3 regions of the Dactylosporangium sp. NPDC048998 genome follow, and region 1 is predicted to be linked to each of the others. Evidence: riboswitches for the same ligand, from Rfam matches in the RefSeq annotation. Region 1 holds a riboswitch; each other region holds the start of a gene.
What was found. A riboswitch is a leader RNA that binds a small molecule or an ion and turns the genes downstream of it on or off. The one in region 1 is predicted to bind cyclic di-AMP.
Positions count from the first base shown of each region.

Region 2: another riboswitch for cyclic di-AMP. It lies ahead of ACGFI8_RS00070 (NlpC/P60 family protein); the one in region 1 lies ahead of ACGFI8_RS33425 (C39 family peptidase).
Region 3: another riboswitch for cyclic di-AMP. It lies ahead of ACGFI8_RS22855 (hypothetical protein); the one in region 1 lies ahead of ACGFI8_RS33425 (C39 family peptidase).

Region 1 covers NZ_JBICTV010000021.1:37,393-41,248, reverse strand. The annotation lists gene ACGFI8_RS33435 (FMN-binding protein) at 1-215, opposite strand, end outside; gene ACGFI8_RS33430 (hypothetical protein) at 234-713, opposite strand; gene ACGFI8_RS33425 (C39 family peptidase) at 744-1,325, opposite strand; cyclic di-AMP (ydaO/yuaA leader) riboswitch at 1,795-1,939, opposite strand; gene ACGFI8_RS33420 (hypothetical protein) at 2,291-2,692, opposite strand; gene ACGFI8_RS33415 (BlaI/MecI/CopY family transcriptional regulator) at 2,972-3,343, shown strand; gene ACGFI8_RS33410 (M56 family metallopeptidase) at 3,349-3,856, shown strand, end outside.
Region 2 covers NZ_JBICTV010000001.1:15,604-19,459, forward strand. The annotation lists gene ACGFI8_RS00065 (methyltransferase domain-containing protein) at 1-674, opposite strand, end outside; gene ACGFI8_RS00070 (NlpC/P60 family protein) at 760-1,719, opposite strand; cyclic di-AMP (ydaO/yuaA leader) riboswitch at 1,758-1,921, opposite strand; gene ACGFI8_RS00075 (hypothetical protein) at 2,161-2,472, shown strand; gene ACGFI8_RS00080 (DUF5753 domain-containing protein) at 2,489-3,316, opposite strand; gene ACGFI8_RS00085 (hypothetical protein) at 3,637-3,856, opposite strand, start outside.
Region 3 covers NZ_JBICTV010000009.1:236,191-240,046, reverse strand. The annotation lists gene ACGFI8_RS22860 (polyprenyl synthetase family protein) at 28-1,083, shown strand; gene ACGFI8_RS22855 (hypothetical protein) at 1,121-1,903, opposite strand; cyclic di-AMP (ydaO/yuaA leader) riboswitch at 2,277-2,429, opposite strand; gene ACGFI8_RS22850 (diguanylate cyclase domain-containing protein) at 2,489-3,856, opposite strand, start outside.

The sequences.
Region 1 (3,856 bases):
CCGCTGGCGCTGGACTGCGGCGCGGTTTGGTCGGCCTGATCGGGTGGACCACCGGCTGCGGGCGGCGGCGTTCCGGCGACGATGCCCGGCGTACCGCCGGCGGTGGCGGCAACCGCCGAGACGGCGCGGGGCGCTCCCATGGTCGAGGTGCGGTAATTGAACAGGAGGACGACCACCGCGGCGGTGGCGGCGAACCACGTGATGATCTTTCGCATGTCGCGCCCTTCCGCGGGTTACCAGGTGAAGCGCTCGAGGTGGATGCGGGCGGCGGGCACGCGGGCCGCCCGCGCCGCCTGCACGACCGCCGCCGTCCAGCCGTCCGGGCCACAGACGAACACGTCGTGGTGTGCGATAGTGGGGACGAGGTCGCGCAGGGCCGTCGTGTCGTCGCCCCAGCCGGTCGGCAGCCAGGAGCCCTCCCTTTCTCGGGGGCCGAGGAGGTACCGCACCCGGAGCCCCCGCACGGCCGCGAGGTGCTCCAGCTCGTCGCGGAACACCAGATCGGCCTCACAGCGCGCACGGTAGAGCAGTGTCGCCTCGCCCGGGGCGTACGGCAGCTCGTCGAGCAGCGCGCGCAACGGCGTGATGCCGGCCCCGCAGGCGATCATCGTGACCTGGGGGGCGGTGCGACGGTCGGCGGTCAGCCGCCCGTACGGTCCCTCGACGATCGCCCTCGTGCCGGGTCGCAGCCCTGCCGACCGCAGGTGTGGCACACGCCGGGGCGTGGCCGTCGACGCCATTGGTCAGTACGAGTAGCCCCGCTGGGCGATCCAGTTGGCCATGTTGGTGGTGGTCACCCAGTACGTGCCGTCACCGTTGGGGTTGGCCGGGTCGGCGATCTTCACGGTCTTGCCGCTGTCCTTGTATCCGACGATCGTCAGGTAGTGGCCGCCTTCGTAGGCGTGGTAGGTGCCGGCGGTGTCGGTCAGGTGGCCGGCGATGTTGGCGACGATGGCGCGGCCGCTGTTGATGGTGTTCAGGACGTCGGTCCGAAGCTGGTCGGCCTGAGCCGGGGTCGCAGGGTAGGCCGGGATCTCACGGGTCTGATAGACCGTGCGCCCGTGGCCGATGACGCTGTTGAGCCCGCGGGTGGTGTCGAAGGCTGAGTCCGTGCCATTGGTGGTGGTGCCCAGCAGCGCGGCGGCCTGATCCTGGCTCACCGTGTGGCCGGTCGCCGAGAGGGCGATCCGGGTGGCCGCCGGTCCGCAGTAGTAATAGTTCGGCTGTAACTGGAACTGGTATTGGAGGATCTTCGTCGCGGGCTGGGCAGGAATCTGCGACTCAGCGGGCGTCGAAACCTGGCCCGTGGGCGATTGGGTCGTCATTGTTGTAGTACCGGACCCCGCCACGGCCGAGGCCCCGCCGTCGATCTGGCTCAGCGCGATACCGGCCACAGCGGCTACGGCAAGAAGCCCACCCGAAACAAATGCCAGGCGCCGCGGACGAGAACTCGTCACATTCCGGAAATGCCGAAGCAATGGTCCACGATCCACTGTGATTCTCCAAGCCGAACTGGGCCATCACAATGGCGACAGACGCGCGTGATGGCCCGGATATGCAAGCAAAGGACAGACAAGTCGAGATGCGTCCGCGGACCGCATGACGAGGGCACGGCCCGATGCGGATCAGCAGGTGCGAACATTCGGCCACGTGGGGCCTCAGCGTCGCGCCTGAGCGGACGCGGCAAAGGTCTCGCTGTCAGGGATTAGCGCGGAGCCGACCGGCTGGACACGTGCATGCGGACACCGCGAGGAAATTTGCGCGGCCGGGAGCCGAGAAAGCGTGCACCGATACATCTCCTTACGCGTCCGCCTACCGAGTTAGCTGACGGATTCGGGCGCGAAAGGTCGCCCTACCACGGGCCTTCGGCCCGCGGATTCACCCCAGACTTACGGTGGGTCCCCGGCTCACGCAAAGCGCGACTCGGCGGTCCGTCCCGGTGCCACCTGATGTGGCCAATGACCGGGTCAGATGTTCCCTGACCTTACAGATGGGCACAGACGCTGCCAAGACCTTCGCCTGTTACCAACGGCACTCCGGCCCGCCTATATGGGTTCGCAGTATTCGTTGATTACGGCGATTTGCCCACCGGCCTGGTGCCGCACGGCAATTAGTCGTAAACCGACTACGGACATTATCGCCATGAAGCCGACCGCGCGGCGGCGGCCGATTGCTGTTGCGCTCACAATCGGTCGCCGCCTGCGCGCCCGGCGGTGGACCGGGGCGTATCCGGCCGGACGAGATCGACCGGCTGTCGGAGTTCGACGTCGGGCGTCTCCGGGTCGGGCGTTCAGGCCCAGAGGACGAAGGTGATGACCTGCTGGCCGCTGCCGAGGTCGCGATGGTAGGTGGCGGCGCCGTGCCGGTCGACGCTGCCGCGAGTGAGCGTGCCCCAGGTCGACGGGCTTTCGCCGACGGCGAGGCTGGGTCCTTGGACGCCAGGGTGGTGCTGGTGCTGTCGAGGTGGCTGTAGATGGTCTCCAGCTCGGCGTAGTCGTGGGCGTTGGGGTGCGTTGCTCGACGTCCACGCCGAGGTGAGGTTGTTGTCCAGCTCCACAGTGAACGGGTTGGCGGTGCGGGCCCAGTGGTAACCGCCCCAGCTGTGGCTGGCGACGGCGGTTCCGGGAGCGGTCAGCACGCCAAGTGCGGCCAGGGCAGCGGCGGTCGCCGCCGCGAGCAGTCGCATCCGCATGTTCGGCTCCTTGTATGTCCGCGCGGATCGAGGGTTGTCCTAGACCGTCCCATTCCATCGGCGTCCATGCAAGTATTGTTCCTATGCCAAATAGGAGATGGTCGAATCGGCACGGCCGCGGCGATGTCCAGAGCAGCGTGCACGGGCCGCGTCCCGGCGTGGTGCTCCGATCCGGCGTACGAGTGCGGGGCGTCGCAGCCGGGCCCGGGGCCGCCAGTGGTCGCGATGACGGCCGGCCGGGCCGTAGCATCGGATGGCGGATGTCGGTCGGGAGGTGCGGTGCGCGGGTTCGGTGAGCTGGAGGCTGCGGTCATGGCCCAGCTGTGGGCGGCGGGAGAGCCGGTGACTGTGCGGCAAGTGCATACCGCACTCTGCGGCCAGCGCGTGCTGGCGTACACGACGGTGCTGACGGTGACGGACAAGCTGTACCGCAAGGGCTGGCTGCAGCGGGAGCCGCAGGGCCGCGCGCACGTCTACTGGCCGGTGACCAGCCGGGAGAAGTACGGGGCCGGACTGATGCGTGAGGCGCTGACCGACAGCGGCGACCGGGAGCAGGCACTGCTGCACTTCGTCGGCCAGATGACCCTCGAGGAGGCAGCGGCGTTGCGGGCAGCGCTGAACAGCTATGAGCGGAAGATCAGCGGGCATTGACCGCGGTGCTGATTGCCGCGTACGCGGCCGGTCTGGTCCTGGCGGCCGGGCCGCGACTGGCCCGAGCGCGATGGGTGGCCCGCGCACCCGGCCTCGGGATCTTCGCCTGGCAGATGTGGTGTGTGGCGGTCCTGGCTAGCGCGGTGCTGACCGGGGTGACCGCGACCCTGCACTGGGACCGCACGCACGGCGTGGTCTGCCGCGCCTGGCGGGTCTGCCTCGATGCGTTGTTGGGAGCGCATGGCCCGGCCGCCCAGCTGACGGCGTGCGGCGGGGCCGCCTTGCTCGTGCTGCTCGCCGGCCGGCTGGTGACTGCCGGATGGCGGCTGGCCTCGGCGGACCGGCGGCAGCGGCGGCGGCTGCGTGGCCTGCTACAGCAGACCGGCCGGCGCCTGCCCGGAATCGGCGTGGTCGTGGTGCCCGCCGAGCATCCCGACGCCTATCTGCTGCCGGGCGGCGGAGAACAGGACGTGGTGGTCACCTCGGCCGCGGTGAGCCGGCTCACCGCCGAGC
Region 2 (3,856 bases), on a different contig from region 1:
TCGGCGTCGTCCGGTGACAGCGCGTCGAGGTACGGCCGCAGGCCGGTGCCCTTGAACCACTCGAACACCGGATCGTCGCCCGGTAGCACGTGGTAGTAGGTCGTCTCCCAGGCGTCGACCGTGAGGCCGGCCGCGCCGAGCAGCCGCACGTACTCCGGGGCCTCGAGCACGGGCGTGGCCGAGCGCGGCCCGATGGCCTCCAGCGCGCCGCCGAGCAGCGGCGCCCAGCGCGGCCGGCCCGCGACCTGCCCGAACCCGGGGTCGTACGAGGCGATCGGCACCTGGAAGGCGAGCGTTCCGCCGTCGTCGAGCCCGGCGGCCCAGGCCGGCAGCAGCGTCTCATGGTCGTCGACCCACTGCAGCGAGGCGTTGGCCACGATCACGTCGACGGAGCCGCGCTGCGGGCGCCACTGCCCGGCGTCGCCGAGCTGGAAGCGCAGCTGCGGGCTTTGCAGCTCGGTGGCCGCGGCGATCATCTGCGGCGAGGAGTCGATGCCGAGGATCGCGGCGTCCGGCCAGCGCTCGGCGAGCGTGGCGGTCATCGTCCCGGGCCCGCAGCCGAGGTCCACGACCGCGACCGCGCCGGTGGTCGGGATCCGGGCGACGAGCTCCCGGAACGGCCGGGCGCGCTCCTCGGCGAAGCGGTTGTACTGCTGCGGGTCCCACGAGGCCATGCACCCATGATGAAGGGGCCGCGGATCGATGCGATCCGCGGCCCCTTCGTGGTCCTTTGCCAGTCCTTTGCCAGCCGAGGCCAGGTCAGGCCTTGACGCGACCGAACCCGTAGATGCTGTCGATGTCCACCGACGCGTACCTGACGACGTCGCCGGTGTGTGGTGCGTGGATGATCAGGTTGTTGCCGACGTAGATCCCGACGTGCCCGAGGCCGTTGTAGAACACCAGGTCGCCCGGGGCCAGCGTGGACCGCGGGATGTGCGCCACGTTGCTCCACTGGCTGGCGGCGTTGTGAGGCAGGGTCACGCCCGCGGCCTTCCAGGCTGCCATCGTCAGGCCGGAGCAGTCGTAGGTGTTCGGGCCGGCCGCGCCCCATACGTACTGCTTGCCCAGCTGGGCCTTCGCGAAGCTCACGGCGGTGCCGGCCTTGCCGGAGACCGCGGGCAGGTTGCCCGGGTCGATCTTCGGCGGGTTGACCTTGGTGCTGCCGGCGGCGGTCGCCTTCTTCTGCAGGGCCACGAGTTTCTTGACGTCGCCCTCGATCTTCTTGCGCTGGCTCTCGAGGTCGGTCTTCTGCGTGTTCTGCGCCGCGATGGTCTCGTCGAGCAGCTTCTTCTCGTCGTCGACCTTCGCCTTGGCGTTCTTGTAGTCCTCGATCTCCTTCTGCTGCTGCCGCGTGATCTGCTGCAGCATCGACAGCTGGTCCATCAGCGAGTTCGACGACTCGGCGTTGAGCATGATGGACAGGCTGCGAAGGTTGCCCGACGTCTTGAACGCGGCGATCGCCACGCCCTCGACGCTGGCGCTGGCGTCGGCCATGCTGTCTTCGAGCGGCTTGAGTTTGGTCTCAAGCTCGGTGGCCTTGGTCTGGGAATCCGCAAGATCGATATTGATCTTGTTCCACGCCTCGATGGTCGCCTCGAGGTCCTTGTTCGACTTGTCGAGCTGGGCCTCGATCTCGGCGAGCGTGGGATCGGCGTGCGCGACCGCGGCTGGTGCCAGCACGGTGAGTGAGACGAGCCCGATGAACAGGGTTCGCAGCACTGACCGCCCGGCACGGTGTCCAGTGGACAAGGAAAGACCCTTCTTCACCGACCGCCTACCGGGTTAGCTGACGGGTTTGGGCGGGAAGGACACCCTACCGCAACGTCGCGGATTCACCCCTGCGAATGTTTCTGGGTCCCCGGTTCGATGCGCGCGCTCGAGGGGATCGGGCGGCGCGCCGAGCTCGATTCGGCGGCGCTTGCCCGGCGCCGTCCGGGATGGACGGCGGACTGCCGAGCAGGCCAGGGCCTAACTTAACGTGATCATCCGCCGTGCGAAAGGCGTGCGTCCCCCTCGATATCTAATACACCTAAAAGTCCGGATTACCGCCGGTTGGTCTTCCACATCGGACAGTGACATCGATCTTCGCGCGCGCTGGGGGTGCGCTTAGCGGCGCAATATCGATCGCCTTCAGCGACGCCGCGCGGTTACCGTCGGCGCATGACGCTGAACAGGAAGGGATCGCGGCGGATCGTCGTCGACGGCGTCGAGTACCGGTGGACCGTCCGGCACCGGCCCACCTACTCCCAGGCCAACGGGTGGACGCCGCTCACGTTCGTCGTGCAGGCGGACTCCGGGCGAGGGGCCGTCCTCGTCGTGTCCTCGGCGCTGGCGCATCCTCACAATTGGCTCGGCCTGTCCGCCGGCGCGGTGCGGCCCGCGCTCGTGGCCGAGGCCGTCCGGCGGGCCGTCGCGGCCGGCTGGCGGCCCGAGCAGGCCGGCGCCGCGTTCGCGCTGCCCGGGGCCGCGTAGCAGCCGGCCGGCCGGCTCACTTCAGGTCGTGGGCGACCTGCCGCAGAAGGTCGAGCGTGGCTTCCTGCGACAGGGCGCGCTGGCCGAGCCGTTCGAGGATGCCGCGGTACGTCGTGATGAGCTCCGGCTCCTCCCAGAGCAACTGCTGACGGTAGAGCACCCCGTCGTCCGCGCCGAACTCCAGCAGCGTGAAGTCGCCCTCCCAGCCGGCGTGGTACCCGGCGTTGAGGGGGACGACGCGCACGTCGGCGTACGGGCGCTGGGCGAACTCGATCGTGTGCTCGAGCTGGTCGACCAGCAGCGCCTCGTCGCCGGGGACGGGGCTTCGGCGCAGCACCGACTCGTCCAGGATCATCTGGATGTGGGGCGGCTCCTCGCGGTTGAACAACTCCTCCTGGCGGCGCGTTTGAAACTCGACGCGGCGCTCGGCGAGCGGGGACTCCGCGTCGCTGGTGGCGTGGGCGTACCGCCGCGTCTGCAGCAGCGTCGGGAACATGATCGGCGCGAACTCGCCGATGCGGGTCGCCTCCGCCTCGAACCCGACGTAGGTGATCAGCTGACCGGCCAGCATCGGGCGGTACTCGTCCCACCACATCCGCCGCTTCGCCGCGCGGGCCAGCTCGAGCAGCTCGTCGACCGTCCGCGGGTCGTGGACCCGGTAGTAGGCCAGCAGGCTGCGCAGGTCGCTCACCGAGATGGCGACGGTGCCGTTCTCGATACGGATGAGCTTGGACAGCGACCACTCCATCTCGGCGGCCACCAGATCCTGGGTCAGTTCCCGCTCGCGCCGCAGCCGCCGCAGCTCGGCACGGAGGCGGCGCTTGCCCACGATAGGCCCGCTCATGGACCATCACCCCAATCGCGTACAAATGGCATCGCCCAGGTCGAGGGCTCCGTGTTTCTACCCGGATTGCGGCAGATGCACCTAGCGCGTTCCGATTTCTCGTGACTGGCTACCGGGGGCCGTGCGGGCCCAGGAGCGCTTCTGCGTCTCGCCCATGCCGCGCGGAGCACGGTCTCGAACAGCGGTGTGCCCGCCTGCGCGCACGCCGTCGAGCGACTCGGCGAACGGCCGCAACGCCGCCGGCGACACGAGTTCGGGCATGTGCTGGAAGCGGCCGGCGTGGCCGGGATCCAAGCCACGCCGCCCCGGTGCGTCTTCTCCTACGACGTGACCGCGACCAGCCCGCAGCCGCCGGCCGCCTGCTCGACCGCGGAGGCCGGCTCGGGGGCGACCGCGGTGCGCTGTACCTCGCGCCAGCCGCAGGTGGCCTCGGCCGCGCCGTTCGGCTCCTGCCCGGCGCGCGCCGCCAGCCGCAGGCCGACCAACACGCCCGCGGCGACGGCCAGCGCGACGATGATGACGCCGACCGCGATCCACCAC
Region 3 (3,856 bases), on a different contig from region 1:
TGTGAGACGGGTTGGACGGCGCGGCTCATGGTGATCGTGCTACGGACCACGGACGACGTCCTGCGCTGGTCCGGCGGCCTCGTCGGCCCGCCACTGCGCGCGGCGATCGGGCGGCTGCCCGAGCCGTCCCGCGAGGTCGCCGAGCTGCAGCTGGGCTGGCACACCGGCCGCGACGCGCCGGGCGCGTCGCTGCGCAGCGCGCTCACCCTGGTGTGCGCGGCCGCGGTCGGCGGCGACCCGCACGACGCGGTGCCCTCCGCCGTCGCCGTCGAGCTCATGCACCACTGGTCGGCGATCCGCCGCGACCTGGTCGACGGGCGCGCCGACGGGGCCGCGTGGAGCGTGGTCGGCACCCAGCCGGCGGCGCTGGGCGGCGAGGCGCTGCTCGCGCTCGCGTTCGACGTCGTGGCCACCGGCGACCCCACCCACATCGCGCCGGGCCGGCCCCGGCAGCGTTCCGGACAGCCCGGCCCGGACCGGGCCATGATGCGCATCCTGGGCGACACCGTGCAGGAGCTCCTGCACGGCCAGCACGCCTCGCTCGCGCTGCGCGAGACCCGCCCGGACGTCGCCGCGGAGGAGCGCACCGACCTGCTGCGCGATTGCCTCGCCATGGTGGAGCAGCGCACCGGCGCGCTGTTCGGCTGCGCCTGCGCGCTGGGCGCCGTGGCCGGCGGCGGTGGGGCGGCCCAGGTCGAGCGGCTGCGCCTGTTCGGCGTCCGGCTGGGCCTCGCCGTGCAGTTCGCCGAGGACCTGCTGGGCATCTGGGCCGACGACGGCCCGGGCCGGCCGGCGTACCCGGACCTGCGCCGCCGCCGCCGCTCGCTGCCCGTCGCCGCGGCGATCGCGGCCGGCGCCGACGAGCTGACCGGGCTGTTCGACGGCCGGGGCCGGCTCAGCGACGCCGACGCCGAGCGCGCGGCGAAGACGATCGAGCAGTCCGGCGCCCGCGACTGGTGCCGCCGCCAGGCCGAGGAGCTGCTCTCCCAGGCCCTGCTCGCCCTGGATCTGGCCTCCCCGTCACCCGCCTCGATCGCCGAGCTCGTGGCGCTGGCCCGCCGCGCGACCGCCGCGCCGCGCTGAGCGCCACGGCGGGGCGCGGGCCGGTCAGCGATGACGGTCAGGTGATGGCGGCCACGACCTTTGCGGCCCGGTCGGCGTGCTTCTGGTACGCCTCCGGGTACGCCGAGCGCTGCACCGCCTGCGCGGCAGCCGTCACGCTCATGTTCTGCCAGCCCTTGACGTGGGTCAGCGCGTTGTAGAACAGCATCGCCGAGTGGGACGGGTTCATGAGCTCGGCCACGGTGCCCCAGCCCTGGCTCGTGCGCTGCTGGAACAGCCCGACCGAGTCGTGGTCCTGGGAGACCCCTTCGTGCGGCAGCTTCAGCGAGGCCGGCACGGCGCGGCTGGCGACGTTGTAGAGGTCGCTCTCCTGCATCGCGGTGGCGACGGCGACGACGAGGGCCTTGCTGGGCAGGCCCTGGGCGCGCCCCTGCCGCACGATCGTCACGGCATTGTTCATCTGGGTCTGGTCGAGCCCGGCGACCGGGCGCGGCGGCTGTGGCGCGGCCGGCGCGACGGGCGTGGTCGGCGTTGTCGGCTTGGTCGGCATGATCGACTTGGTCGGCTTGGTCGGCTTGGTCGGCGTGGTTGTGGGCGCGGCGGGCGCCGCCTCGGCCGCCGAGACGGCGGCGGTGCCGCCGAGCAGCGGCGAGACGAACGCCGCAGCGTACGCGTAGGCGGGCGGGGCGGCCACGGCCGGCGGGTGCACGGCCGGCGGCCGGCCGGTGGAGCCCGCGGCGAACAGCGTCGCGGACAGCACGACGGCGGACGCGGCCCCGGTTCGCACGGACAGGCTGACCCGCCGGCGTCTGGACTGGAACTGGCGCGGTAATGACTTCACGTAAGCGATTCCTCATCGAAGACGGCGTGAGCTGGGCGCACGGCAGGGCGCCGCGGCGTCAGCGCACGGAACAGAACGGCGCGGGAACGGCTGCGCGAGAAATAGGCGCGAAAAAATGGGCGCGGAAAGAGCGCACGGAAATACGGCGCGAATCAGCGCACGGCGAAGCACACGCCGGAGCGGGCGTGCAAAGGACTCCGCACGGGAGAGGGCGCGCGGTATCGGCGCGGTCCCACGGCTCGGCCGGGGTCGCGCGGCGATTGGGCGTCGATCAGCGTTTGAGCGCGGCCAGGCGTTACGTCCTGGCGTTCACCCGGCCTTGAGGATGGCGGCGGGCGGCCGCTGTCGGAGCATCGAGATGCAGCACGAGCAGTTCTCCTTCCGGTGCCGCCTACCGGGTTAGCTGACGGGTTCGGACGGGAGGATTCGCCCTACCGTGACTCGGTCACGGATACACCCCAAGGGACTGCATGGGTCCCCGGCCCGCGATGCCGAAGTGCGCTGTGCGACTCGGCGGTGCAGCTCGACGGCGCCAGCCCGGCGGCACCGTGATCGGCGCACGTCGACCGAGCAGACCACCCGACCTTACTGGGCGGTTTCCGCCTCGGCCAACCGCAGCAACGGGATCCCACCCGATGCACCGGTACGCTCACCGAAGGCCGTCACCCGGCCGGTCATCTTGTCCGTCATCCGGTTATCGTGCCGATGGCCTTTCACCTGGTACATGGCCCGATCGGCGATGCGCAGGGCGGCGCCGGCGTCCGCGACCGTGTCGTCTATCACGGCGACGCCGACGCTGACGCGCACCCGCAGCACGTGACCGTCGTGCATGATCGGCGCGGACACGGCCCGTTCGACCCGCTCGGCCAGGGCGACGCGGGCCAGATCGCCGACGTTCTCGGTCAGCACCACGAACTCGTCGCCGCCGAGGCGCGCCACCGTGTCCCCCGGCCGGACGAGCCCGGCCAGCCGCTGGGCCACCGCGACGAGCACCGCGTCGCCGGCCTCGTGCCCGAGCGTGTCGTTGACCACCTTGAAATCGTCGAGGTCACAGAACAGCAGCGCGCTGCCGCCCTGCCCGGCGTGGGCGCGCCGGATCGCCGCGGCGAGCGGCGCCGCCAGGGCGTCGCGGTTGGCGAGCCCGGTCAGCGGGTCGCACAGCGCCCGGCGTACCAGATCGGCCTCGGTGGCCTTGCGGTCCGTGACGTCCTGGACCTGCAGGATCCCGAACGACGCCGGCCCGGCCACGATCGACATGGTCGCCGAGATCCAGATCATCTGCCCGTCGCCGCGCACGCAGCGCAGCTCGTAGTCGCGCACCGGCGCGCCCCTGCTCGTCAGCGCGGCGGCGAACGCGACGCGGGCGACCTCGACGTCGTCGGGGTGCAGCAGCTCGCCGAGGCGCACCGCGACCAGCTCGCGCTCGTCGCGCCCCAGCAGCTCGCACAGCGCGGGGTTGACCCGCGTCATCCGGCCGAGGTCGGCGGCTTCCAGCCCGATCATGCACATGCCGGTGCCGGCGCCGTCGAAGGCGAGCCGGAACGCCTCCTCACTGGCCGCGAGGTGCCGCCGCTCCCGCTGCAGCGCCTCGACGAGGTTGGCATTGTTGATCGCGATGCCGGCCTGTGCGGCGAGCATCTCCAGCAGTTCGCGCTGCAGCGGACCCGGCCGGCGCCCGTCCGCGGGCAGGTCGACGCCGAGGATGCCGACGAGCTCGCCGTCGGGCGCCCGCAGCGGCGCGAACAGCGCGTCGAGGGGGTGCCAGCGCTCGTCCTCGGGCACGCCGTCGTCGACGGGCACCTCGTCGGGTACCCACGACTGGATGTGGTCGCTGAACCTCGCGTGCGGCAGGAACCGCAGCTGCCCCCACCGCTCGGCGCGCTCGAGGTAGCCGTCGAGATCCTCCGCGGGGTACCGCACGCCGAGCAGCGTCTCGCGGGCCTCGTCGGAACC